One region of the Marinobacter nauticus ATCC 49840 genome, then DNA from elsewhere that is predicted to be linked to it. Evidence: riboswitches for the same ligand, from Rfam matches in the RefSeq annotation. Region 1 holds a riboswitch; the other holds the start of a gene.

Region 1 (11,823 bases):
CGCACCCACTGGTGAGTTTCGATGTACTTCAGATCAGAAGGGATTTCACTCATGATTTGTGTGTCCTGTGATAATTTTCCGCGCAGTTTAACCGAAGAGACTAGTTCCAGCGAATGCTGCGGGCCAGCTTCACGAACGCGTTCAGATAATCCACCGCCTCGTCACGCTCCCGGAAACCCAGAAAAATCTGTTTGGGCATACCTTGTTGACCGAGTTTCAGGGCTCTGATGGGCATGTTCCGGGCATAGTCATCCACCAGCCAGCGTGGTAAAGCACTCACCCCTCGCCCTGCAGCAACCATCTGCAACATGATATCGGTGGTCTCAATGGTCTTATGGCGTGCCGGTGCGGTATGCGCCGGCAGAAAAAACCGCGTGAAGATGTCCAGACGCTCTACTGCCACCGGATAAGTAATCAGCGTTTCTTTTTCGAGTTGATGCGGCTCTACCCATTTTTCATCGGCAAGCGAATGATCTTCCGACACCACCAACACCTGTTCATAATCGAACACGGGCTCAAAACGTACACCGGGCTTATGCAACGGGTCCGGGGTAACCAGCAAGTCGATATCATGACCAAACAACGCGCCCATGCCGCCGAACTGGAACTCCTGTTTCACATCCACATCGACATCCGGCCACTGCTGCAAGTAAGGGCCTACTACTTTCAGAAGCCATTGATAGCAGGGGTGACACTCCATGCCAACTCGCAAGCTGCCGCGCTGCCCTTGGGCAATCTGGTGAATCTGCATCTCAGCGTGTTCAAACTGCGGCAGCAAACGATTGGCCAATGCCAGCAGTTGATGACCAGCCTGAGTCAAACGCAACTGACGCCCCTCTCGGAGCCAGACCGAAGTGCCCAGTTGTTGCTCCAGTTTACGAATAGCGTGGGACAACGCCGACTGGGTGAGGTGTAGCTGTTCCGCCGCAGCCGTCAGTGAACCCTGGCGCTCCACCGCTCGCAAGATTTCCAGATGATGCCGCTCGACCATAACCTTTCCGTGAACGTTTTTCATGATTTAGTGAAATAATACCATTTTTATTCATGCAAAAGCCCACCTAACCTTGAGACCTGACTCAACACACAGGATTCAAGGACTCAATCATGGCAACCACACATAACCTCGGCTTCCCCCGTATCGGTGGCCAGCGTGAGCTGAAATTCGCGCTGGAAGACTATTGGGGCGGCCGGCAAACCGAACAGGAACTGGCCATCACGGCAGCCGATCTGCGCCGGCGTCACTGGCAGCAACAGGCCGGGCTCGATTACGTGCCGGTAGGCGATTTTTCCCTTTATGACCAGGTGCTGGATATGTCCGTCACTCTGGGAAACCTCCCCATCCGGGCCGCCAGCAAAGAAGGCTCGGAGCTGGACGCTTACTTCCGTGCCGCACGTGGCCGGGGTGCCAATGATAGCCCCTGCTGCGCCACTGCCGCTGGCGAGATGACCAAGTGGTTTGACACCAACTACCACTATATTGTGCCGGAGCTGACAGCTGACACTCACTTTGAACTCAATCCGGAACGACTGTTAACACAACTGTCCGAAGCACGGAAGCAGGGACTCAACGCAAAACCCGTGATTATTGGCCCGGTGACCTATCTCTGGCTGGGAAAAACCTCGGATGGAAGCAATCCTCTGGATTTGCTGGAGCGCCTGCTACCGGTGTACTCCCAACTCCTGGAAGCCCTGGCGGATGCCGGCGCGGAATGGGTTCAGATTGACGAACCTGCCCTGGTCACGGACCTGGACGCCAACTGGCGTTATGCCTTTAATCTGGCTTACCACCAGCTCAAAACGAACCGCCCGAAACTGCTATTGGCCACCTATTTCGGCGAGCTCAGGGACAATCTTCAACTGGCGTGCGAATTGCCCGTTGCAGGCCTGCACGTTGATGCCATCAGCGCGCCGGCCGAGGTCAGTCGCGTGGCAGACTGGCTGCCGAGCCACAAGGTGCTTTCTCTCGGGGTGGTCAACGGTCGCAACATCTGGAAATCGGATCTGAACAGCACTCTGGGCTGGTTGGAACCCCTGAACGAAAAACTGGGGCAACGTTTGTGGCTGGCACCAACCTGCTCGCTTCTGCATGTCCCTGTCGATCTCTCCCGGGAACAGGAACTAGATCGCGACATTCGCAACTGGCTGGCGTTTGCGGTTCAGAAACTCGACGAACTGAAGATTCTCGCCAGAGCACTGAACGAGGGCCGCAGCAGCGTGCGCGCCGAGCTGGCAGACAATCAATTGGCCATCGATAGCCGCCGCAGCTCCCATCGCGTGACCAATCCGGAGGTTCGAAAGGCCGTTGCCGCCGCCACGTCTGAGCTTGGCAATCGCCAGAGTCCCTACCCTCAGCGGATCGTCCGCCAGCGGGAGAGACTAAACCTGCCCGCCTTCCCGACCACGACCATCGGATCTTTCCCGCAAACCCGCGAGATTCGACAGGCGCGACTGCAATTCCGTAAGGGCGAGCTGAGCGAAAAGGCTTACATCGAACAAATGCGAGCAGAAATCGTTCGTTGCGTGGAAGAGCAGGAAAAGCTCGGACTGGATGTCCTGGTACACGGCGAACCCGAACGTAATGACATGGTGGAATACTTTGGCGAGCAACTGGACGGCTATGCCTTCACGCGCTTCGGCTGGGTTCAGTCTTACGGTTCGCGCTGCGTGAAACCTCCGATTCTGTTTGGCGATATCCGCCGACCCCAGGCCATGACCGTGGAATGGATCCGCTATGCCCAGTCGCTGACGGACAAACCAGTGAAAGGGATGCTGACCGGCCCGGTGACGATTCTGAACTGGTCTTTCGTGCGGGATGATCAGCCTCGCAAGGATTCCTGCCTGCAACTGGCCCTGGCAATTCGCGAGGAGGTTCAGGATCTGGAACAAGCCGGCGTGAACATCATCCAGATCGACGAAGCCGCTCTGCGCGAAGGTCTGCCGCTGAGAAAGTCGGACTGGGCAACGTATCTGGAGTGGGCAATCAACAGCTTCCGCATCGCCGCCAACGGCGTAGATGACAGCACCCAGATCCATACCCATATGTGCTACTCGGAATTCAACGACATCATCGAAGCCATTGCCCGTATGGATGCCGATGTCATCACCATCGAGACCTCTCGGTCAGACATGGAACTGCTGGATGCGTTCCGGAGCTTTGAATACCCCAACGACATTGGTCCGGGCGTATACGACATCCATTCGCCCAACATTCCTGACAAGGAACACATCATCAACCTGATGACTCTGGCGGCTGAACGTATCCCCGCAGAACGGCTGTGGATTAACCCGGACTGCGGCCTGAAAACGCGGAAATGGGAAGAAGTGACGCCGGCACTGGAAACCATGGTAGCGGCCGCACGGGAACTGAGAAGCTAGGATGCACAAACCTGCAATCTGTGGGTGCGCTCAAAAAAAGGCACCCGCAGATTGATCGGTGCGGCTACCACTTGTCGAGCTGCAAGCCGTGCTCTTCCAGGTAATCGCCATGCTCCTCCAGATAAGACGCTGTGGCACTGGCAAAATCGGCGGGGTCGCCCTCAACCTCAGTAGCAGATACTCGCATCACCTCCACCGCGTTACTTCGCTGGCTCATCATCCACATTACGACCTGGCCGCCGGGGGCCAGGCCAAGTACCAGGCTATGGCGGGGCATATAACGTTCTTTGCCACTAGGAGTCGTGGTAAGGGCGGGCACACTCATTCTGGCTTCCAGATCGTCAGGAACCCTGATCAACGTTGAGTAAAACTTCTGCTCGGCATACGAGAACCAGTGAAGCGCAATCAAGTTGGGAAACGGATCCATTTCACCGCCACCACCTCGTGGACCATACTTGCCCGTCCAACAACATGAAACAGTGCCTATAGGCACGCGCCAGCTGCGCTCACCCGACCTCTCGAGGTGCATGTTCATCACCCACATCTCATAGTGCTGGGGAGCAGCTACACCAATATACCAGGGAATATCACCTTTCTTCGATGTGGAGCAGCCAGTGATAAGCAAGCCAACGCTGACAATCATCAAAAGCCTTCGAAGAGAATACATAACGGCACCTTATCGGTTGGCATGAATGGCGCGCTCTCCTGACGAAGCAGGAGCATTAGGACTAAAGTTTCGTCCGAAACGAATGTTCGTAACGGTTTCACCGATCATAAACCTTAACGCGTTATAGTTTGCCGAATAGTGAACATAGCGCTGCCTAATCAATGCCTGTTGACCCAAGGTCAACGAGGGAGAATCACAACCAGAAATAACTTGATGAAGAATGTCCTCGGAAACTTGCATCAAGTCATCAGGTATACGCGTTTCTTCGTCTGCACGAATATCTCGTAGCGGCACTCCAGCCTGGCTGGCCAATTCCCACATAACTTTGAAAGCTATTCTGGAGTACTCTCCCCTAACCTGCCGCACCATCCGCAACGCCAGCTCTACCCGTCCATCTGGCGCCGGGTGAGCGGATACTTTCTTATGCACTTGATAATAAGCATCTCCCAGCGGACCGAGCTGACTGGGTGCTGGATCCGGTTCTTCAGATGATTGAACAGGCATACTGTATTCCCCGATCCAGCCTTCCGATTCAAATTTGAGTTTCAAGTTATTCAGGTTATCCCATTCCATCGTCTGCTCTGGCCAACGATGACGATGTGTCGGAATCACATAGTAAGGAGTTACCAGAACATCCTCGCGTTGATTATCCGAGTAACCACCACCGATATCGGAATGCACCCCCGGCAATGAGATTTCCCGGAAGTTTTCAGGGAGACTGCCATCAGAATTCCGTAAGCTGTTGAGGGAGAAATTTTCCCGATGTTCGTCAGCTGCAATTAAATGCGCTGCGGCCTCTACCTTTTTGGGATCGAGATAGACAGTAACAGGTGCATTACGCTCATTCGACGGCGATAAATCAATGGCGAGCGGATTAATTACCGCAGCCACAGTGTCGAATACCCCCACAAAGCGGACAGCAACCTTACCTGGCCATTCCATGTCAAATGACTGAAACATCCGCCCCAGTGCACCAGTTGGTCCTTCGAGTATTTCGTGGGCAGCCAGGCGAGCCGAGGCTGCTCCACGACTGAATCCGAATAAATCTACCGTTAGCGTTCTAATATTGCTCGACAATCCCAAACCATAAATTCGCCGAACAACTCGAAAAAACGCATTTCTCACCTGACTAACAATTCCTGTTTCCCCCATTCCAGAAACAGATCCAACCAGCGAATCACCTTCGCCAGTTTTGGTGCCAATACCAGGCGCATAAATCAACAGACGATGTATAGCTCGACCATTCGACTCTTCACTGGACTCAATATAATGACGAGCCAGCTTCGCCACATTACTCGGCGCATTGCCATAACTCCCACCCAATGCCAGAGACAATCGATACTCACATTCCTCCAGTGACATCTCGCCGCGCTCAAAAGCCTCAACGCATTCGGTCGCCACTCGCTCTTCCAGTTCCCTGGAATTTTCAGCATTGTTGAGGGTGCCATCAGTGAAGATGCCGATTTCGAGATGGACCTCCGGAGGTGCTTCGGTGGTGGAAGATTCGGTCGTCTTGGTCAGTGGAGAGACAGGCAAAACGTTTTTCGAGAATGAGCTGGGTGAGCCGCCGGATTGAACGTCTTGCCGCGAAGCCTGCTCGCGCTGTTTAAGGCGATACTCCATCGCGAAATCGCCTGAAGGCAGACTTCCCACGCCCAGACTGCCCTGAACCCGCAAATCTCCCGGGGTAATACCGTGCTGATTCAGAGCGTTTACTCCGGCGATGATCTCATGATCAACTCCGGCGTCTGTCACCTGCCAACGGCCCTCGCCTCCCACCTCCTCACGCCAACGCACGACGGGTGAGGATGGCTCGCCATCAATACTGTCAAAAACCAGAAGAAGTCGCCCATCCCGTATTTCCCGGAGGACATTTTCAATATGGGTATTGCGCTGTAGATTGAACGCCCGCGCTCCCAGACCGTAAGTTGCCGGCTGTCCAAGGAGGCGCTCCAGATTTATGTTGGGGTTGTTCTGAATAAAGCGCCGGGCTTTTTCCAAGGCAAAAAAGGGCGATTCCAGCCCTGGCAGATCCGCAGCCCGCAGATCCTGAGGTTGTATGATTTTCATTCCGTGTCATCCGTTGACGAGTGCTGATCTTCCCTGTGAAATCCCCTTCACAGGCTTGTCATATTATCAAAGCCGTCAACGTAAACCGTGATCTGCCTTCAGCCAGGCCCGAATCAATACCCGGTACTCTTCTCGTCCAGGTCAAACTCGAAACTTTCCGCTCGGCGGACTTCCGTCTTGAAGCTGCCGGAGGGATCAAGTTCCAGCCAGCGATAACCCGGTGCCAGAGGTTCCACGGCAAAGTCACTGGATCCTGTGGCGAACTGGATGCAAGTGGAAGGTGTAGCCAGCAGGCAAGCACCGTTGCGCTGCTGTTCAAGCTCTTGATGGATATGGCCCCACAGCACTACCCGAACCTGCGGATGCCGGTCAATCACTTGCCAGAAGGCGTCCCGGTTTTTGAGCCCGATTTTTTCCATCCAGTCTGAACCGATATCCACCGGGTGGTGGTGCAGACTAACCACAGCAGGCATCTCTGGTTGCTCGGACAAAGCCCTGTCGAGAAAACTCAGCTCATCGGCCGAAAGCTCTCCATACACCTTGCTGTGTACCGAGGAATCGAGCATGACAAACTGCCAGCCGCCCTGGACCCATTGTTTCTGATCAGAGCCGGACTCCGCCGCAATGGAAGACAAGAGCGCGGAATCGTCATGATTGCCAGCAATCCAGAGCGAGGGGCAATCAAACGCCTTCAGTTGTTCAGCGAAATAGCGATACGCCTCCGGCGACGCATCCTGGGTGAGGTCTCCGGTGGCAAGAATCAGGTCGGGCTGGCCGTGATTGCGAAGCACTTCGTCAATCACCGCCGCCAGGCTGTCACGGGTGTTGACTCCCAGCAAGGCTCCATCCGCAGACGCCATCAGGTGCGGATCGGTAAGCTGCAACACATTGAGTGGGCGCGCCGTTGTGGGTTTGGTCATGCCAGGCCTGTTCTGTTTTCTGCAAGCAGTTGATAATCCAGACAAGTGTACGATGGCTTAGTTCAGATTGATTGTTCACGAATGGAAGGTGGATCACATTCTGACCAGCGGCACGCTATATTTTGCAGTATTTGACAACTCTGCCACAGGTCCGGCAACCGGCTTTATAGACTTTCGGCGAACTGAGAAACCGTTCAGAGATGAGGGTTTTCAATCGATGCCTTCGCCCGCAGACCAGGCTGCATGCTCCATCGGCAGGTGCCCGAAACGCAGGCAATAGTCCAGCCAATCGGCCAGGAAGCCGTTCACCTGAACCTTTTCATCCGGGTGATGCATAAACCGGTTCGGATAGTCATTCACGGGCGCAATCTGTCGTTGCCGGTAGCAGCTGATTACTTCGGCCATGAGGGCATCGTGGTATACGCGCACAGTCATCCGCGGGTTGTTCAGCCATCGGCCGCTGTTGTGGACTTGCTCCAGCAGCAGGGTTTCTGTGAATCTGGCCGTTTGCAGCACTTCAATTCGCACCCGGCCCAGGTACTGGTTCTCCCGGTGCAGTTCGAACTCACATACGGGTTTGCCATCCACCTCAAGCTGGCGCAGCTTGCGCAGGCGCTGATAGTTGCCGTCGCAGAGCGCCCCCAACTGGCGCAGGTCCGGCACATATTGCCTGGGCCGCTTTACCCACTCCGTCATGCTTGCCACTCCCGCCGCAAACGCTCCCGGTTCAATTGCAGCCACTGGATGGCAATAATCGCGGCGGCGTTATTGATGCGGCCATCAGCAATCATGGCAAAGCATTCTTCCGCTGACACCACGTGGCTGAGAATGTCCTCGTGCTCATGTTCCATACCGAAAACACCACCAGCCTCGGCGGTGCTGATCTGACCGCAATACAGGTGGATCATTTCCGTGGTACCGCCGGGGGAAACCAGGTAATCGCAGATTTTGTCCAGGCGACTGAAACTCAGCCCAGCCTCTTCCTGACCTTCTCGCTGGGCCACCTCTTCCGGACTCTCACCATCCTCATTCATGCCAGCAACAAGTTCCAGTAACCAGGGGGACTGGTTACGGTGGAGCGCCCCCAAACGAAACTGCTCCAGAAGTACAACCTCGTCGCGCGCCGGATCGTATGGCAGCACGCAGGTGGCATCACCCCGGATAAACAGTTCCCGGGTAAAGACGGGCATGTCGCGACCATCGAAGCGCGGATGCGTCAGCCAGAGTTTGTCCATTCGGAAGAAGCCCTGGAACACGGTTTCACGTTTTTCGACTTTGACGTCGCTGGCGTTGAACTGGAATGGTTTTGGCATTACTTCACCCGGTTGCGCATTCGGCCTTGAACGATAGCCGGAGCCACGGCGGGGTGCAAGTTAACACCCCGCCAGGCTCGGATTCACGCCATCATGGAACCAAGTGAATGCGGGTCAGATCTTGTCGTAGATCTTGCTGCCCGATTCCACAAACTCCCGTGATTTCGCCTGCATACCGGCATCAATCGCCGACACCTCATCGATACCGTGCTCTGCCGCGTAATCCCGGACCTCCTGGGAGATTTTCATGGAGCAGAACTTGGGGCCACACATGGAGCAGAAATGCGCCACCTTGGCCGATTCCTTGGGAAGGGTTTCGTCGTGGTAGGCGCGGGCAGTATCCGGGTCCAGCCCCAGATTGAACTGGTCTTCCCAGCGGAACTCGAATCGTGCTTTGGACAACGCATTGTCGCGGATCTGGGCACCCGGGTGACCCTTTGCGAGATCTGCAGCATGCGCGGCGATCTTGTAGGTGATAATGCCGGTTTTCACATCGTCCTTGTTGGGCAGTCCAAGGTGTTCCTTTGGCGTGACATAACAAAGCATGGCACAACCATACCAACCGATCATGGCCGCCCCGATGCCAGACGTGATGTGGTCATAGCCCGGTGCAATATCGGTGATCAGCGGTCCGAGCGTATAGAACGGCGCTTCGTCACAGCATTCCAGCTGTTTGTCCATATTCTCCTTGATCAACTGCATCGGCACATGGCCGGGGCCTTCGATCATGCACTGGACGTCGTGCTTCCAGGCAATTTTGGTGAGTTCTCCGAGGGTTTCCAGTTCACCAAACTGGGCGGCATCATTGGCATCGGCAATGGAGCCCGGGCGCAGGCCGTCACCAAGACTGAAGGAGACATCATAGGCCTTCATGATTTCGCAGATGTCTTCAAAGTGCTCGTACAGGAAACTTTCCTTGTGGTGAGCCAGGCACCACTTGGCCATGATGGAACCACCTCGGGACACAATGCCGGTGGTGCGTTTGGCGGTCAGCGGTACGTGGTGCAGGCGCACGCCAGCATGGATGGTGAAGTAATCCACGCCCTGCTCCGCCTGTTCAATCAAGGTGTCGCGGAAGATTTCCCAGGTCAGATCTTCGGCCACGCCGCCGACTTTTTCCAGGGCCTGGTAGATGGGCACGGTGCCGATGGGGACCGGGGAGTTGCGGATGATCCATTCCCGGGTTTCGTGAATGTTCTTTCCGGTGGACAGATCCATGATGGTATCCGCTCCCCAGCGAATGCCCCAGGTGAGTTTTTCCACTTCCTCTTCAATGGAGGAGGTCACTGCCGAGTTGCCAATGTTGCCGTTGATCTTCACCAGGAAGTTGCGACCGATGATCATCGGTTCGATTTCCGGGTGGTTGATGTTGGCTGGAATGATGGCGCGGCCACGGGCCACTTCGTCGCGGACAAATTCCGGGGTAATTTCTTTCGGCAGGTTGGCACCGAATGACTGCCCGGGGTGCTGCTCGGCCAGCAATCCATTCTCTCGGGCTTCCTGCAGCTTCATGTTCTCCCGGATGGCAATGTATTCCATTTCCGGAGTGACAATGCCCCGCCGGGCGTAATGCATTTGGGACACATTGTTGCCGGGTTTGGCACGCAGGGGTTTGCGCTCGTCCATAAACCGGAGCGGATCCAGAGTCGGATCTTTCATACGCCGGCGGGTAAACTCAGAGGTATACCCTTCCAGTTGTTCGACATCGCCGCGTTCGGCAATCCATGCAGCGCGCACCGGCGGCAGCCCCTTGCGCAGATCAATGCTGGCTTCCGGGTCTGAATAGGGCCCGGAGGTGTCGTACACCACCACTGGCGGGTTCTTTTCGCCGCCCATTTCAGTGGGCGTGTCGCCCACAGTAATTTCCCGCATAGGCACGCGCAGATCGGCTCGGCTACCCTGCACGTATATTTTTCGTGAGCTTGGTAATGGTTTGATTGCTGCGGAGTCTACTTGTGCGGAATCGCTCAGGTAGGATGGGATATCCGTCATCGTCTGCTCCCGTGTTTGCTCAGGTGGTCGGGTCGCGTATGACGGAGTTATGCCGAAGGTAATTCGAAACCTACTTCCGGCATGGTTCGTACGGTCTTAATCCCTACGCCGGTATTATCCGGATCAGGTCGCGGGTTCTGCGTTGCAATCTCAGCCGATCACCTGCTTCAGGCGAATCAGCACCCCGTCAAGACGCGATAAATATTCTGTTTTGCTCACAAAATGAGTGAGCTTTTCAAGTGTAGAGACGGGAACGATTATTGTCCATAATGGGCCACCAATACCTTTGGGTCACTATCGGGATAAACCCGCGCTCTACACGTTGACCTGCCGATACCTGTGTCCAGATCACGGATGCCCGGAGATAGTTTTCAGGAGCAATAATGAAGAAACGTTTACTTCCAGGTTTGATCACCCTGCTGGCAGCCCAGCCCGCTTTCTCTCTGGATCTTGTGGAGGCTTATGAGCAGGCACTGTCATATGACTCCGGCATCGCCTCTGCGCTGGCACAGTTTCAGGCCCAGCAAGCCGCCAGCGATGTGAGCAAGAGTACCTTATTGCCGCAGGTTGGTGCGTTTGCCGAAGCCAACCACACGGATTTCGACGCTGAAAACGGCCCGGGAGACAGCTACAAGTCATTCAACTATGGCGTGCAATTGTCGCAACCGGTTTTCCGCGCCGACAACTGGTTCCGCTACGACGCCAGCCAGTTCCAGACCGAAGCCGCCCAGGCCCAGTACAACCTGGCCCAGCAACAACTGATTCTGGATGTTGCAACCGCCTATTTTAATGTCCTGCGCGCTCAGGATACCGTTGCAACAGCTCGCGCGACTGAAGCAGCAATCCAGCGCCAGTATGAACAGGCGCAGGAACGCTTCGACGTCGGCCTGATCGCCATCACCGAGGTGTACGAAGCCCGCGCCAGCTATGACGACAGCAAAAGCCAGCGCATCGCAGCCGACAACCAGCTGAATGTCGCCCGGGAGCAGCTGGCGCGACTGACCGGCGAATACGCCGATGACCTGGAAAACCTGCGCGAGAATTTCCCGCTCGGTCGACCTGAGCCCATGAACCCGAATGCCTGGGAAACAACAGCCCTGGACCAGAACTGGTCCATTCAAGCGGCTTTATCACAACTGAACGCCAGCGAGGCCAATCTTAAAGTTGCCAAATCCGGCCATTTGCCAACACTGGACCTGGTGGCATCCTATGGCGAGTCCGAGCTGGACGGCGCCCGAAACCCTCAGCAGGAAGGAACCCAGGGGGTTATTGGCCTGGAGCTCAACGTGCCTCTCTATATGGGCGGCGGCACCCAGGCCGGCGTGCGCCAACAACGCTCTCTGGTCACCGCTGCAGAGCAGGATCTGAACACCGTCCGTCGCGATGTACAGGTAAACACCCGCAGCCTGTTCCTCACCGTGAACAACAACGTGGAAACGGCATCGGCACTGGAGCAGACCATCATCTCTCGTCGTAGCGCCCTGGA
Region 2 (11,823 bases), 1.4 Mb from region 1:
CGCAGGCTGCCCGTGGTGTAGGGAACAAACACCACATCGTCCTGGTCCTGTCCCATGGGAGAGGCGCCTTTTTCATCCATCACGCCAATCACCTGAAACAGCACGTTGTTAACCATCAGGTGTTTACCAAGGGGGCTTTCGTCAGGAAACAGAGCGTTGGCGGTGGTTTTGCCCAATACTGCTACGGCTGCGTAACTGGCTTCATCCTGGGCGCTGAAGAAGGTGCCCTCAACAACAGGCCACTGGCGGGCCACCGGGAACCGGAAGGAGGTGGCATTGATCTCAGCCGAGTGATCCCGGTTGGAATATCGCAGCGTCTGTCCGCCAGTCAGTTCAGGTATTGCTGCAAGAACACCCTCTATCTCATTGATTGCTTTGAAGTCAGATGGTACCAGCGTGGTCACGCTCCAGCGCCCACCCCGCTGATCGGGCCCACCGGGGCGCACCAGCAGCAGATCACTGCCCATGGTGCTGATTCTGTCGACCACATCCTTTCGGGCCCCCTCCCCGATCGCCAGCATGGTGATCACTGAGGCAACCCCGATTACGATGCCAAGCAGGGTCAACGCCGTCCGAAACAGGTTACTGTGCAGGGAACGCACCGCGCTTTTCAGGGCTTCCTGCCAGTCGCCAAGGCGGGAACGGCGACGGCCATTCTGGTCGGTTGCTGGCATCGGGACCGAGGGCACTTCTGCGCCGGTGTCCTCAACAATCTCACCATCGGCAATGCGAATTTGCCGACGAGCCACTGTTGCCACATCGGGGTCGTGGGTGATCAGGATAATGGTGTGGCCCTGCTCAGAAAGATCGGTTAACAGCCGGATCACTTCCTGGCTGCTTTTGCTGTCCAAAGCACCGGTCGGTTCGTCTGCGAAGATCAACTGGCCGCCGTTCATCAGGGCCCGGGCAATAGACACTCGCTGTTGCTGACCACCCGATAGCTGTGCCGGCCTGTGCGACAGGCGCTCGCCCAGCCCGAGCCCGGTGAGTAACCGTTCCGCCCTTGCATGCCGCTCGGCCGGCGCCATACCGGCATAAATTGCCGGAATCTCAACATTCTCCCGGGCAGTCATTCCAGGCAACAGGTTATAGCTCTGGAACACAAAACCAAAGGCATCGCGCCGAAGCCGTGCCAGTTCGTCCCGGTCCAGGGAAGACACGTCCCTGCCATTGAACCGGTACTGGCCAGCGCTGGGCTGATCCAGACAGCCGAGGATGTTCATCAGGGTAGATTTGCCGGAGCCCGATGGCCCCATGATGGCCACAAACTCACCGGGCCAGATTTTCAGATCAATGCCCTTGAGCACAGGAACCGCCAGTTCGCCCTCGCCAAAGGATCGGGTAATGTCTTGAAGCTCAATCAACGGTCGCGGGCTCATCTCAGCATACCCCGAAAGGCAGCCCGGCTCTCACCCTGCCCGGCCCGCGGATCCCGGTTTGCAAGAACCACCTGATCACCCTCATTCAATCCGGACCGAACCTCCACGTATACGCGGTTGCTGATGCCGGTTTCGATGGCCCGAATCTGTGGCTGCCCCTTCGCATCCAGGACCTTGACCTGGTTTCTCACCACCGCACTGACTGGCACCCGCAATACATTCAGCGCCTCATCCTGAATAAAGAACACCTGGGCGGTCATCTGGGGCAACAGCCGCCCCTCCTGGTTATCCACCGTAAACAGCGCGTTGTAGAGCACCACGTTGTTGGTTACTTCGGGGGTTGGCTCAATGTACTGCAACTCGCCGTAGAGCTTATGCTCCGAATCGCCAAGTGTGGTGAAGTACACCCGCATGCCCGGTTGCAGCTTGCCGACGTCGGCCTCAGACACCTGGGCCCGCACCCGCATGGTGCTCAGATTGGCAATGCGCATAAGCAACGGCGCGGTCTGGCTCGCGTTCAGGGTTTGCCCCTGGCGGGCTTCGATGGATACCACAGTGCCATCCATCGGCGCATAGATGCGGGCATAACCCAGATTGGCTTCTTCAGCCCTCAGGGTGGAGGAGGTCTGTTCTATCTGTGCCTCAAGCATGGCCAACTGCGCCCGGGCGGACGCTAAAGATGCTTCGGCAGTCTGCAGGGATTCCCGTGTGGTCGCATCTTCACGCCACAGGTTCTGCTGGCGCTGGAACTGGATCTCGGCGAGCCGCAGCTGGGCCTTGCGATCGGCTAGCTGGGCCTGCTGGTTCTTCAACTGGGCGCGGGTGGCATCCACTTTCGCCACATACACGGTAGGGTCGATTTCCGCCAGCAGATCGCCGGTGCTAACGGGTTGGCCCACTCGTACGTGAATCAGCTCCAGCTGGCCGGAAACCTGTGCACCCACATCCACATAATCACTCGGCTCAAGCACGCCGGTGGCCGAAACCAGGTTCTGGATGTCGCCTCGGCTCACCGCCACGGTATTCAAAGCCGGTTCATTGCCGTTAGCATTGCGGGCGTACCAAACGACAGCGAAGGCTATCGCGCACAGCACACACAGAAATCCAACCCACTTCAGCCAGCGATGCCCGGCACGGGTAGCAGAGGCCATTCAGATATCTCCAAGAGTTCAAATCAGACCGAACCATAGAGAACTGATACGGGAAAAAGAAGCCGGGGATCAGGGTTTTGCGAAACCTTTACACGAACGATGTCAGGCGCAAAGAGGCTATAGGGTTACAGCCCTCCTGAAGCGAGCTGGATAGCAATCGCAGCCATCATCAGGCCGATAACACCGTCAATCACACGCCACGCCGCAGGCCTGGCCAACCAGGGCGCCAGCCGGGAACCGGCCCAGGCCAGCGCGCCGAACCAAAGCACCGACGCGCTACTGGCACCCGCCACAAACGTGGCCGGATCCGATTGCTGGGCCCCCACTGCTGGAATTAACAGTAACGTATCCAGGTAAACCTGGGGGTTCAGCAAGGTGACCGCCAAGGTTGTCAGGATCACGCCTTTGACGGTGCTGCGCCGAGCTTCCCCTGCCGCCAGCGACGCTCTCCCCTTGAGAACCCGATAGAACGCCTGTCCTGCCAGCAAACCAAGAAACCCAACGCCCAGCCATCTGAGCACATCCAGCGCCTCGGGCATGGCCATCAGTGCCGCACTCACGCCAAACATGCCCAGGGTGAACAGCAGGATATCCGAGGTCATACACAAACCTGCTGACCACCAATGGTGTTCACGACGAATCGCCTGGCTGAGAACGTAGGCATTCTGGGCACCAATAGCCACGATAATTCCACCACACACAACCAGGCCTGTCAGATAACTCTCAAACACCACTGCACTCCTTATGATTAATGGCGAAAGCCTACCCCGTTACCGCTATACTTGAAATTCATCCTGTTAATGCCTGATAAGTTTTTCTTATGCTTGACTACAAATTGCTGGAAGCCCTTGCCGCCGTGGTCGACGCCGGTGGTTTTGATAAAGCCGGCGACATGCTGGGCATCAGCCAGTCCGCCATTTCTCAGCGAATTCGTACGCTTGAAGTCAGGCTTGGCCAACCTGTGCTGGTGCGTAGCCAGAACCCAAGAGCAACGCCCGCAGGCCAGAGATTGCTCAATCATGTTCATCAGGTGCGCCTGCTGGAACGCGACCTGACCAGTTCCATTCCCTCTCTGGCCGAACCAGCCACTCGATTTCGCGTCGCGCTCAATGCGGACAGCCTCGCAACCTGGTGGGCCTCTGCCGTCGGCGACTTCTGTACCGAAGAAGGAATACTTCTGGACATGGTGGTAGAAGACCAGGACGTAGGACTGCGGCGCATGCGCGAGGGCGACGTAGCCGCCTGCCTTTGCAGCAGCCCTCAGCCGGTTGCCGGCGCCCGGTGCATACCGCTGGGAGTGATGACGTATCTGCCATTGGCCACACCGGAGTATACCCGCCGCTATTTTCCAGACGGGCTGAACAACGGGAGCCTGCAATCCGCGCCCGCCATTGTGTTTGGGCCCAACGATCAACTCCAGCATCGGTTCCTGGCCCGGGTGGGCTATCAGGGCAAATTTCCGCACCACCTGTGCCCTTCATCCGAGGGCTTCGTAAAGCTTGCGCTGACCGGCATGGGTTATGGAATGATTCCGGAAATTCAGGCCCGGGAGCATATCGAGGCAAATCGACTGGTTAGTATCGCCCCCGGCAGCGGCCTGGAAGTTCCTCTTTACTGGCACTTCTGGCGGCACGGTGGTGAGTTGATGTCCCGGTTAACGCGCAAACTGCAGGATTCGAGCGAGTTGGTTTGAGCGGTTTCCGGTGATCAGGGTATCTGCCTAGAAAAAATAGCTATGCAAACCATCCAGACAGGAGTACAGTGGCGGTCGTTGGAAAGATTTAGCAAAGCATTCATCAATAAGACGCATCCCTGTTGTTATAAGTAGTGTTCGTCCTGTTTTTGATCACGCCAGTTTTTATGTTTCCGCACACCGCTGACCTGCCCTCACAACGAGACCAGGCAGCACATTAAATGATTGAATTCAGGATAGTAAAATATGTCTACTGTTACCGGTACTGTTAAGTTCTTCAACGAATCCAAAGGCTTCGGCTTTATCACTCGTGAAGGCGGCCCGGACGTTTTCGTTCACTACAGCGCCATTCAGGGCGGCGGCTTCAAGACTCTGGCAGAAGGCCAGCAGGTTGAATTCACCGTGACTCAGGGCCAGAAAGGTCCTCAGGCGGAAAACGTAGTTGGTCTGTAATTAACAGCCCAGTACGATCAAAAAGGCAGCTTCGGCTGCCTTTTTTGTTGCCTGAATTTCCCTGTTCGTCCGTATTCGTCCTTATTAGTACCATGGTCGGGCTCACCTTGAGCCACGCTAAGGCCTATAATGCCTGCTCGGGTGAATTCACTCCCCAGGCCCTCGAGGCTCAGCAAACCAGAAAAGGCCCACCATGTTTTCTGAACAGTTCTATTCCGTCCAGGACGGACGTATTGTGATTTCCGCACCCCAGGCCAGCTACTTTGCCAAAGAGATCGCCGGGGACTTCAATCCGATCCACGATCCGGACGCCCGTCGTTTTTGCGTGCCCGGCGACCTGCTGTTCACCATTGTGGTGTCCCGTTTCGGGCTCTCAGAAAATATGACCTTCAAGTTCCGTAACCTGCTTGGTGCCGAGGTTCCGCTTGAGTTCCGCGAAAGCGAAAATGGCGAAGCCATCAACGTTGTCGACGAAGCCGGTAAGGTCTACCTGGAAGTTACCCGTAAAGGCGCGGTAACCCGGGATGAAAAAGTGATTGAAGAGTTCAGTCGGTGCTATGTTGCGGCGTCCGGGAAAAACTTTCCGCACACGCTCAAGCCCTTGATGGAATCACACGGGGTGATGTTCAATCCCGACCGGCCAATGGTGATGTATGAGAGCATGAGCCTGGCTCTCACACAGCTGGAGAACCCTCACCCAGACCTCGAACTGAACAACGCAGATCTGGAAGTTGCGGGTAAACGCGGCAACGTAACGCTTGAATACAACCTGCAGTCTTCCGGCAAAACCGTTGGCGAGGTTGCCAAGCGGCTGGTACTGGGCGGCCTTCGGGAGTACTGCCCTGAGGCCATGGCCGGCATCATCGAGGAATTTTACCGGCTCAAGGCGAGAGGCACCCGCTGGGGGATGGAAAGCGCTGATCAGCCGGCAGGATTATAACGCTCAAACGTTTGCAGGCAGACATCCACGGTTACCGATAACGCTTTCAGCGCCGCAGCCCGTGCCCTGCCTTCCGCACTCGCCCGGTAGAGGTGCGGGGTCATTGCCAATAAATCGGCAATAGGCTCAGCGCCTTCGAGATGCACTGTGAAGCGTAAATCCTGGGTGCCGATTCGCCGAAATCCTTCTGGCACCAGAGCCACTTTACGAGAGTCTGCGCGAACTTCCGGATAGACAATCTCCCGCAACTCCCTCAGATGATCCTGGCCGGCGTCTACCTGTACCAGTCGCCCGCCTGGCCGTAAAACCCGCGCGAACTCCGGATACACCGGGAACCCGAAAAGGCAAAGCACACGGTCGACTGAAGCTGGTAACACCGGCAGATTGGCATTGCTGCCAACCACCCAACCTGCGCGTTTTTCCATGCGCGCCGCCGCCAGCACCGCCCACTTGGAAATGTCCAGTCCGAGCAACGATAGTGAGATTTCGTCCTCCTGGGACGCTAGTTGGCGCAGATAATAGCCCTCACCACAGCCGGCATCCAGACAACTGAGCTCGCTGCCCGTCGCAGCGCCGTTCAGGATTGCAGCCGACACGGCATCCGCAATCGGGCGATAGTATCCCGCCTCCAGAAAGCGCTGGCGCGCGGCCACCATGGCTTTGCTGTCACCAGGTTCTTTCGAGCGCTTTTTCTGAACTGGCAGCAAATTTACGTAGCCCTGGCGGGCAATATCGAAGCTATGGCCCTGCGGACAGCGCCAGACTTTGTTTTCCCGCTGTAGCGGATTGCCGTCGAGCGGACAGGCGAAGGATTCAAAGGAAGTGGTGTTCACTGAGCGTCCAAACGTTGGAAATGCCGGCGTATTCTAACAAGGAATATCCCATCAGGCTCGCAAACGGAGGAATGGCTTCCTATTCTTGTTGTGAACGACTGGAAAGCGCATAGATGCGTTCTCACCCAACCGGGAGGAGTCTCGTCCGTCATGGATAAGAAGAAGGACAGATCGTCGTCATCGTCACAATCGGAGCAAAGTGAACAAAAGTTCCATGAGTTGATTGAGAGCCTTCCGATGGTTGCCGTTCAGGGCTACGACCGGAATCGGAGGGTCATCTACTGGAATGAAGCCAGCACAAGACTATACGGGTACTCCAGAAATGAGGCTCAGGGAAAACGGCTGGAGGACCTGATTATTCCGGAAGCCATGCGCGAAGCCGTCATTGAGGCCCACACCAACTGGCTCGATCACAACATCAGCATTCCCGCAGAAGAACTGGCACTGAAACACAAGGATGGCCACCTGGTTCCCGTTTACTCCAGTCATGTCATGATCAAACAGGATACCGGCGAGTGCGAAATGTTCTGTATCGACATCAGCCTGGAAGAACAAACGCAAGCCAAGGCAGAACTGGTTCGCCGCGCCAGTTTTGATGATCTTACCGGGTTACCCAACCGACGCCTGATGGAGTCTGAACTTGAAAGCCGGCTGGCCGAGGCAGATCGTTGCAATCGCGAAGTTGCGGTGATCTTCATGGATCTGGACAACTTCAAACTGATTAACGATACCCTCGGCCACTATCAGGGCGACTCCCTCCTCAAATCGGTTGCCGACACCTTAAAGCAGGAATTGCGACACAGCGATCTGCTCTGCCGTTTCGGAGGAGACGAATTCGTTCTGTTACTGTTCGATTTCCATGGCCCTGAAGGCATTCATGAATTACTTCAACGGCTGGTCAAGGCACTCGAAAGCAAGGTGCAGCTTCACGGTGATTGCTATCAGGTATCGGCAAGTTTTGGCGTCAGCCTGTACCCACACAATGGCGGCACCGCAGCGGAACTCATGGGCAACGCAGACGCGGCCATGTACCGCGCCAAGGAGATCGGAAAGAATACGGTCTGCTTCTACACCTCTGATATCAACGACCGGCTCGTCAAATACCAACAGATTACCGCCCTGCTCCGACAAGCCCTGACGAATGGCGGATTGGAACTTTACTACCAGCCACAGATAGATCTGAGAACTGGCGGGACCACCTCATGCGAGGCGCTGTTGCGGTGTTTCGACAAGGCATCAAACCTTGTCTCTCCGGCGACATTTATCCCGGTCGCTGAAAAATCCGGACTTATAAACCGTATCGGTGACTGGGTGATCGATGCCGCATGCAAACAGCTCAAAGCCTGGCAGGGAACTGAGCTCGCGGGCGTACGCATTGACGTCAATCTGTCCGGTCGCCAACTGACCAATCCACACCTGGCTGACCAGATCCTGGAAACCATCGAACACTATGGTTTGAAACCTGAGCAACTCGGGGTAGAACTCACGGAAAACGAGGTGTTTGGCAGCGAAGAAGACCAAACCAGGCAACTGGAGCGCCTCAAGGCTGCCGGGCTCCATATATCCATTGACGACTTCGGCACCGGATACTCCTCCCTGGTTTATCTTCGGAAGCTGCCAGTATGCAGCATCAAGATCGATCGAAGCTTCCTTCACTATGCCATGGAAAACGAAAGCGACATGGCCATCATGAAAGCCATGGTTACGGTCGGCCAGAGTCTTGGGTTGAGCATACTTGTAGAAGGTGTAGAGACGGAACAACAGGCAAAGCTGATACGGGATCTCGGATGCGATTTCGCCCAGGGCTTTCTTTACGCCAAACCGATGCCGGCGAAAGCGGCAGAGGCATTTATGAAGCCCCTGGCTTCACGCAGTTAATGAGCAACAAACTTAGCCTGGCGTCCTTGAGGTCAGCCCCTTTGAAGGGATAGGTTTAACACCACCGGAGTATTCTCAGGCATATAACGTTCGTTGCAGGTACTGGCATTAATGAGACGGGTTTCGCCCTGCAGGTACTCACCATAGCCCTCATGAATATGCCCGAAGACATGAGCCTTCAGTATCAGCCGAGGACTACTGCCCAAGATCACAAGCCTTTGATATAAGGGGGTAAAAATGGAGGCGCGGGTCGGAATCGAACCGGCGTACACGGAGTTGCAGTCCGCTGCATAACCACTCTGCCACCGCGCCGGGGAAGCCTGGATTCTGGCTTTTGCTCTCAGGAGGCATTGAGAGACTTGGAGAAATTGGAGCGGGAAACGAGATTCGAACTCGCGACCCCAACCTTGGCAAGGTTGTGCTCTACCAACTGAGCTATTCCCGCTCTAATGTTTCAGAAGCATTGCCTCGTCAACGGCTGCGTATTCTACGGATTCCGCCTTCGCCGTCAACACCTTTTTTTCAACTTTCTGTTTTTACTGAAAATCTGCACAAAGTTTAGCCAGCAACGATTCAGGATCGATCTCCAGCCACCGCTGTGGTATTTCGCGCACGGGCCAGCTGCCCGCCGGAATCGCAGTTCAGGTAACTGGAGGACTGGAGCCACTCCTGGTCAGGATAGTATTTAAACACCAGCTGTCCGCCCTTGAGCTCGTCTACCACGGTTTTGATGATTTGATTGTCTACTGCCGGGCAGCCGTGACTACGGCCGATTCTGCCGTACTTTGTTACCCAGCTGTCCTGAACGTAGTCTGCACCATGGATAACAATTGCCCGCTGACGAGCAAGATCATTGAACCCTGGTTCCAGTCCGTCAAGGCGCAACGAATAGCCATGGGAACCCCGATAGGATTCGGCGGCTTTGAACAGGCCGATACTGGACTGGTGACTGCCCTCGATATTGGAAAATGCGGTTGCCTCAGCATTACCGGAGTTTTTACCGTGAGCCACGAGGTCACGAAGGATTAATTCTCCTTCGTTCAGATCGAACAGCCACAGTCTTTCTTTCGAGGACGGCAAAGAGAAGTCGATCACAGCCAGCCGCTCTGGCATGGCTGTGCCATTGCTGATGGCACAACGGGTTGCCTTGAGTGCAGCTTCGAGAACCTGCGGGCTGAGCTTGGGAGCCGCGGAGGCCAAACGTCCAAACATATCATCGTTCGCGGTTTGGGCGTGGCCTGCGGCCGACAACCCAAGGGTAAAAAGCGCGCCTGCAACCAGGGCAGAAATCTTTCGTCGTTTGTGATGCTTTGGCATCAAACTTACCTCTCAACCAGATAGAAGCTGCATAAATCCGCAGATCAAAAAATGCCCCATTCTATCAATAAAAAATGAGACACCCGTCATCGCCGTACAAAAAATAAACAAGCAGTAATCAAACATACGAATTCCGGGGTGTGGCTCCGGCGTGATAGCATTGACTCAACTCAACGGGGTGCCTGGAAGGGCTGAGACCATACCCGCGGAACCTGACCCGGTTAATACCGGCGTAGGGATTGAGTCACCACCTTTCGTGGTGTTCGCGGCATGGCACCCCCGCTACTGAACAAGGTGCCAATGTATGATTTCACGCTTGATTCCCGCGTTGTTCGCCGTGTCGCTGCCGCTGATGGTTGCCGCCGATGAACCGACCGCCCTGAATGTGTATACCCATCCCTCCTTTGCCGCCGAATGGGGCCCGGGGCCCGCGGTTAAAGAGGCGTTTGAAGCCCAATGCGGGTGCTCCCTGAACTACACCGTATTGGACAGCGGCGGAGACATTCTGCAAAGGCTCCGGCTGGAAGGAAGCTCCACTCCGGCAGATGTGGTTCTGGGGCTGGATACCGGCACCATGGAGACCGCTCGGCAAACCGGCCTTCTGGGCCGCCACGGTCAATCACTGGAACGCCTGGCATTGCCTGTTAACTGGGACGACGACACTTTCGTGCCCTACGACTGGGGCTATTTTGCCTTTGTCTACGATACCGAGCAGTTGTCGGAGCCGCCCTCAAGCCTTGAAGAACTGGTCAACGCGCCAGAGGATCTCAAGATCATTATTCAGGACCCGCGCACCAGCACCCCGGGACTCGGCCTGTTGCTCTGGATGCATGCCGTCTATGGTGATGAAGCGCCCGCAAAGTGGCAGCAGCTCAGCGACAAGATTCTCGCAACCACCCAAAGCTGGAGTGACGGTTATTTCTCGCTATTCATGAATGGCGAAGCGCCTATGATCCTCTCTTACAGCACCTCTCCTGCGTATCACATGGCTATCGACAAAACTGACCGTTATCAGGCGGCGCGTTTCAATGAAGGACATTACCTGCAGGTCGAAGTCGCCGCCCTGGTGGAAAGCTCCGATAACAAGACACTTGCCAGAGAGTTTCTGGACTTCATGCTGACCGCGAACTTCCAGCGTCATATTCCACTGAAGAATGTGATGTATCCGGCCGTTGATCTTGGGGATGAATTGCCAGAGGTTTTCGACAAGCTGATTACACCATCCGAAGCCCTGTATATAAACCCCGCGAAAGTTGCCACCATCCGCCGACAGTTGGTGAACGACTGGCTTGATGCACTGACCGACTGATGTGATGCCAACACACGCGAGTGCCGCCCCCTTCAGCCATCCTGGCTGGCAAATCTGGCCCGGCCTGTTACTCGGCACCGGGCTATTGCTGCTCGTGGCACTTGGCTTGGGGAGCATACTACAGGAGGCCGGTGAGCTGGATCCGGGGCGCACGCTAGCAAGCTCCTATTTCCAGAGCGTGGTCCGATTTACCCTTTGGCAGGCCTTTTTATCTGTCCTGTTAAGCCTGGCGCTGGCGCTCCCGGTGGCGACCGCCCTCGCCCGCTACAAAGGCTTCCCTGGTCGCACATTGATTCTGCGGCTGATGGAGTTGAGTCTGGTTTTACCCACTATCGTGGCAGTCTCAGGCATCATAGCGGTGTTTGGTCGGCAGGGCTGGTTCACCGGCCTGCTCAATATCTGGCTTCCTGGAAATGGTTGGAATCTTTATGGGCTGAACGGCATTCTGCTCGCCCACGTGTTCTTCAATGCGCCACTGGCGGCCCGAATCCTGTTGCAGGCTCTGGATTCCATACCCGCGCCACGAATGAGAACAGCTTCTCAGCTTGGGCTCGGCGGCTGGTGGCTGTGGCGTGCGGTACACTGGCCCGCCATCAAACCGGTACTGCCCGGCGTGGCGGCACTGGTGTTCACGCTGTGCTTCACCAGTTTTGCCATCATCATGACGCTGGGCGGAGGGCCAGGAACAACGACCCTGGAAGTCGCCATCTACCAGGCCCTGCGCTTTGAATTCGATTTCGCCCGTGCCGCACTGTTTGCCATTCTGCAGCTGTTGATCTGTGGCAGCCTCTGGTGGCTGGTTTTCCGGAAACGCCTGGACACCGCGGTACTGCCAAACCGACGGCTATCGCGTCAGGTCCCTCTGTTCGC

What was found. Region 1 has a riboswitch for thiamine pyrophosphate ahead of thiC (phosphomethylpyrimidine synthase ThiC). Riboswitches for the same ligand answer to the same signal wherever they lie in the genome.
Region 2: another riboswitch for thiamine pyrophosphate. It lies ahead of thiB (thiamine ABC transporter substrate binding subunit); the one in region 1 lies ahead of thiC (phosphomethylpyrimidine synthase ThiC).

The regions. Positions count from the first base shown of each region.
Region 1 is NC_017067.1:698,618-710,440, reverse strand. Features, by position in the region: gene gcvH (glycine cleavage system protein GcvH) at 1-53, opposite strand, end outside; gene MARHY_RS03265 (LysR family transcriptional regulator) at 101-991, opposite strand; gene metE (5-methyltetrahydropteroyltriglutamate--homocysteine S-methyltransferase) at 1,105-3,375, shown strand; gene MARHY_RS03255 (DUF2931 family protein) at 3,440-4,018, opposite strand; gene MARHY_RS03250 (T6SS phospholipase effector Tle1-like catalytic domain-containing protein) at 4,052-6,112, opposite strand; gene cpdA (3',5'-cyclic-AMP phosphodiesterase) at 6,226-7,032, opposite strand; gene MARHY_RS03240 (DUF1249 domain-containing protein) at 7,243-7,728, opposite strand; gene MARHY_RS03235 (NUDIX domain-containing protein) at 7,725-8,345, opposite strand; gene thiC (phosphomethylpyrimidine synthase ThiC) at 8,460-10,337, opposite strand; TPP riboswitch at 10,421-10,534, opposite strand; gene MARHY_RS03225 (TolC family outer membrane protein) at 10,721-11,823, shown strand, end outside.
Region 2 is NC_017067.1:2,095,071-2,106,893, forward strand. Features, by position in the region: gene MARHY_RS09735 (MacB family efflux pump subunit) at 1-1,379, opposite strand, end outside; gene MARHY_RS09740 (efflux RND transporter periplasmic adaptor subunit) at 1,376-2,530, opposite strand; gene MARHY_RS09745 (LysE/ArgO family amino acid transporter) at 2,656-3,261, opposite strand; gene MARHY_RS09750 (LysR family transcriptional regulator ArgP) at 3,351-4,223, shown strand; gene MARHY_RS09755 (cold-shock protein) at 4,470-4,676, shown strand; gene MARHY_RS09760 (DUF3581 family protein) at 4,870-5,616, shown strand; gene MARHY_RS09765 (putative RNA methyltransferase) at 5,598-6,449, opposite strand; gene MARHY_RS09770 (putative bifunctional diguanylate cyclase/phosphodiesterase) at 6,600-8,327, shown strand; tRNA gene MARHY_RS09775 (tRNA-Cys) at 8,566-8,639, opposite strand; tRNA gene MARHY_RS09780 (tRNA-Gly) at 8,697-8,772, opposite strand; gene MARHY_RS09785 (murein L,D-transpeptidase catalytic domain family protein) at 8,901-9,644, opposite strand; TPP riboswitch at 9,809-9,900, shown strand; gene thiB (thiamine ABC transporter substrate binding subunit) at 9,949-10,953, shown strand; gene MARHY_RS09795 (ABC transporter permease subunit) at 10,958-11,823, shown strand, end outside.